One region of the Pseudomonas sp. LS.1a genome, then DNA from elsewhere that is predicted to be linked to it. Evidence: riboswitches for the same ligand, from Rfam matches in the RefSeq annotation. Region 1 holds a riboswitch; the other holds the start of a gene.

Region 1 (2,193 bases):
TCGGCCAACGGGTTGCGCAACAATGCCTGGAGGATCACGCCGCAGATGGCCAGGCCGGCGCCGCAGGCCGCAGCGACCAGGGTGCGGGTCAGGCGGTAGTTCCAGATGATGCCGGCGTCGATCGGGTCGACCGGGTAGCCGGCCTGCCACAGGTGGTTGGCCAGCACCTGGCCGACCACGCCGGGTGACAGGTTGGTTTCGCCGATGGCGGTGCCGGCCAGCAAGGCCGCCAACAGGGCGACCAGGGCAACGGCGATCGGTAACAGGCGCATCATCACTGGGCTGCTTTGCCGCTGGTGAAGGCGGCGGCCAGCGTCTGCAGGCCGCTGAACAAGCGAATGCCGGCCTGCATGGCGTCGGCGTCGAGGATGATGATGCGGTCGTGTTTCACCGCGTCCATGTTGCGCGTTACCGGGTCGCTGCGCAGGTATGCCAGCTTCTTCTGATAGTCGTCGGCGGGGTAGCGGCGGCGGTCCATGCGGGCGATGATCAGCCAGGTGGGGTTGGCCTTGGCCAGGGTTTCCCAGCCAACGGTCGGCCACTCTTCGCTGGACTCGACCACGTTGCGCACGCCGAGGGTGCGCAGCATGAAATCGGCGACCCCCTGGCGGCCTGCTACGTAGGGGTCGATGTGCAGGTCGGCGCTGGAGAACCAGAACAATGCCGAGGTGGTGGACAGATCCTTGCCGGCCAGTTGCGCCTTGGCGCTGTCCAGGCGGTTTCTGAGCTCGGCATTCAGGGCTGTGCCACGGTCCTGCACGTCGAAGATTTCCGCCAGCTGGCTGACGCTCTTGTAGATGCTTTCGACCTGGAACGCCTGCAGGCGGGTGCCGTCGGCGCCCACCAGGTTGTCCTTGCCTTCGCAGTCCGACGGCAGCAGGTAGGTGGGGATACTCAGTTCATCGAACTGCTCACGGGTGCCGACCGCCCCCTGGGCACCGACCATCCATTCGAACTGCACCGTCACCAGTTGCGGGCGCTTGCCCACTACTGCCTCGAAGCTGGGCTCGTTGTCGGCCAGGCGCGGCACCTTGTCGTTCTGTACCTGGTACTCGGGCAGCACGTTGTTGAACCACAGCGAGGTGGCCGCCAGTTTGTCACCCAGCCCCAGCGCGTAGAGCATCTCGGTACCGGCCTGGCCAATGGTGACCGCGCGCTCCGGCGCCTGGGCGAAGGTTTGCGGTTTGCCGCAGTTGTCGACCGTCAGCGGGTAGTGGGTGGCAGCAGCCTGGGCCAGGCCGGTGAGGCCGAGGCTGGCGAGCAGGGTGGCAAAACGGGGCAGCATGCTGGGCGATCTCCTATCGGACAGTTCGGGTGAGGAACGCACGGACAGGCATCGTCGAGCCCCCGCTGGCGGCAGGGGCAACACTGATAGCCAATCCCGGACACCCCGCCGGTTGGTGAATGTAGGCCGGCAGGTCTCCTGACTGGTGCGTCATGGCCTGGCTCCGCCTTCCCGGGTTGGTGGCCCAGTGGCATCGATGGAGCAGGCTCGGCACCTACAGTTGCGGGGGCAGTTCCGTTTGGCCCGAATTGGCGGGCCTGGGATTCCCTATTGATTCCGTGGTGGAAACCGGCGGCCGGCATGGTAGACCATCGCGCCGCCGGGTGAAAACGCTTTTCAGAAGTACTTCAGCCAGGTGATGTCGCGCCGCCGCGCCTTCAGGCGGGCGAACCAGCGTACCGGCAGGTACAGCGAAACCGCCAGCAGCACCGCCCCCAGCCACACCGCGGCGATGCCGTCGAAGCCGAAGTAGTCGCCATGGTTGCGGCCGAACAGCGCCACGCTGGCCAGGTACAGCAGCTTCAGCACATACAGGTGCAGCAGGTAGAAGAACATGGGGGCTGCACCGAACACCGCCAGGGCGCTGATCCAGCGGGCCTGGCCGGCGCGTTCGAAAGCGCGCAGCAACAGCAGGCCACAGCCCAGGGTCAGGGCCAGGAACAGCAGCGACGGTGGGTACTTGGTGATGTTGAAGAAGCTCATCAGGGTTTGCGTGAGGGTTGGGTAAGCGCTCCACGGCGCCTCGCCGTAGCCGTTGAGCAGGCGCAGCACGACAAAGCCCGGCAGCGCGATCAACCCGGCCAGCAGCAGGCGATGCTGGCGCTGGCCGGCCTCGCTGCCACGGGCGAACCACGGGCCAAGGCCGTAGCCCAGGGCGATGACACCGATCCACGGCAGCACCGGGTAGG
Region 2 (2,193 bases), 1.0 Mb from region 1:
CGATGAAGTAGACCGTCATGGAAAGTCCTTGCAAGAAAGAGGGGAGAACGTTCAACAGGCCAGGGCGAGGGTGGCCGGGCCCAGTACCTGGCGCGTCAGCAGCAAACTGGCCGTGCCAAGCCGCTGACTTGCCAGGGCCAGCGCCGCACTCTCGGCCACGCCCCAGCAGCTGCTGTGGGTATGGGCTGTGGCGGAACGGTGGCTGAGTTGGTGTTCGTAGGGTTGCAACTGCGCGGTATCGTACAACACCAAGGGCACGTCGAGGCGTTCGGCCAACTGCTGCAAGCCGGCTTCGTCGGCCTTCAGGCCGATGCTGGCGATGCCATGCAGGTCGGCCAACGCCAGGCCCTGGTTGTCCAGGGCCTGGCGTAGCAGGGTTTCCAGCGTATCCGCCGGGCAACCCCGGCGGCAGCCGATGCCGGCGTAAAAGGCTGGCATCAGGCCTTGCTGGAGCGTCGGAACAGCCAGGCGCTAAGCAGGCCCAGGGCCAGCCAGAAGGCAGCGTTGGTCAGCCAGGAGGCCACTTTGAACTGGGTTTCCAATGCGGCAGGGGCCAGGCTCTCGTGCACTTCGGGTTGCGGTGCACCGATTACATGGGGAATGACCAGCAGCACGGCACCCAGCGCCTTCAGCAACCAGTGGCGGGCGAACACCAGCAGGGCCAGGCCCAGCGCAGTGGCACTGGCGGTGCCGACCCACCAGGCCTGGCGTTGTCCCAGGTCGGCGGCTGCGGTACCTGGCAGTTCCGGCGGCAGGCCCAGGGTCGGGGCCAGGCAGAACACGGCAAAGCCGGCCAGGCCCCACAACGCACCGGTGGCGGCACGCTTTGGTTCGCGCAGGTTGTAAAGGGCGGTGAGGATCAGGGCGAAACCGACCGCGACCACCAGGTTGCCGCCGGTGGTGGACAGTACCCGCTGCCAGCCGTCTTCCGGCGACCAGGCTTCGGCGCTGTGTTCATGGGCGGCCACTTCGCCAGCATGTTCGTGCTGGGCGGCCGGGGCCGCGGACTCGTAGGTTTCTGCCTCGAGAATCAGCGGGGCGACCCAGAAGCTTTGCAGCAGGGTCAGCAGCAAGGCCGCCAGTAGCCCGCTGAAGCCCGCGGTACGGGCAATGCGTGTGATCATCGGGCGTACTCAGTGGCAGGGGAAGGCGGCGCTGTGGCGGGTGTCGTGGGCGGCGTTGTGCACGGCCTCGATGTGCGAGAAGCCGGCGAAGTACACCAGGCACAGGCCCAGCAGGCTGGCGCCCACGGCGATAACGACACGCTGGCTGAGGGTGACGGGGGTGGTGATGCTATGTTGCTTGGCGCTGGTGACGGGCATGACGCGTTCCTCTGCTTTTTGTGGGCAATGGGCAAGCGCGGCAGCCCCGAGCGTGGCGGCCCAGGGGAATGCAACAGCGCCCGCCCACCGCGGGGTGTTCATGAACGCCAGGCCGGTCTCCGGGCTTGCGAGGAGGAGCCAGGCTCCTGGAAGGCGTCACCTTCCCATGCCGGGTGACCGGGCACAGTGGCAAAGACGCTTCGCTCGCTTACCGTTGCGGGGGCAGCACCGGCCTTGTCCGGCCCTGCTGGAGGGCCTGCGACGCACCGGTTTCCCGTTTCACCCCCATGGGGGGCACCTGAACGCGAGGCATAAGGAGAGCATGGGGCGGGGCTGGCGTCAATTGCCAGAATTGAGTTTGCGGGGGCTCCGGGCATCCTGTGGGAGCGGCTTCAGCCGCGAAGAATCCAACGCGGTGCATGGCACCGGCTGCGCCGGTGTTCGCGGCTGAAGCCGCTCCCACAGTGCCCCTGCCGAGTGATGCGCAGTTCCAGGAGAGCGGGCTTGACCGGAAACCGGACGCAAGCGCCCCCGGTTATCCCCGGGCAAACGCCGCCAGCTTGTCCCCATCCAGCCGGTAGCGCACCCACTCATCCTGCGCCTCGGCCCCCAGCTTCTGGTAGAAGCCGATCGCCGGTTCGTTCCAGTCCAGCACGCTCCATTCCAGCCGCCCGCAATTATTCGCCACTGCCTCGCGGGCAATGTGTTGCAGCAACTGTCGCCCGGCGCCGTCGCCGCGTTGCTCAGGGGTGATGTACAGGTCTTCCAGGTAGATGCCGTTGCGACCTAGCCAGGTCGAGTAGCTATAGAAATACACAGCAAAGCCGATTGCCCGGCCATCGCGTTCGCAAATCAGGCTGTGCACGGTGCT

What was found. Region 1 has a riboswitch for cobalamin ahead of MKK04_RS09545 (ABC transporter substrate-binding protein). Riboswitches for the same ligand answer to the same signal wherever they lie in the genome.
Region 2: another riboswitch for cobalamin. It lies ahead of MKK04_RS14320 (CbtB domain-containing protein); the one in region 1 lies ahead of MKK04_RS09545 (ABC transporter substrate-binding protein).

What each region holds. Positions count from the first base shown of each region.
Region 1 covers NZ_CP092827.1:2,077,198-2,079,390, forward strand. The annotation lists gene MKK04_RS09540 (FecCD family ABC transporter permease) at 1-275, opposite strand, end outside; gene MKK04_RS09545 (ABC transporter substrate-binding protein) at 275-1,285, opposite strand; cobalamin riboswitch at 1,397-1,593, opposite strand; gene MKK04_RS09550 (DUF1624 domain-containing protein) at 1,622-2,193, opposite strand, start outside.
Region 2 covers NZ_CP092827.1:3,100,492-3,102,684, reverse strand. The annotation lists gene cobM (precorrin-4 C(11)-methyltransferase) at 1-19, opposite strand, end outside; gene MKK04_RS14330 (cobalamin biosynthesis protein) at 52-438, opposite strand; gene MKK04_RS14325 (CbtA family protein) at 438-1,124, opposite strand; gene MKK04_RS14320 (CbtB domain-containing protein) at 1,134-1,322, opposite strand; cobalamin riboswitch at 1,416-1,639, opposite strand; gene MKK04_RS14315 (GNAT family N-acetyltransferase) at 1,858-2,193, opposite strand, start outside.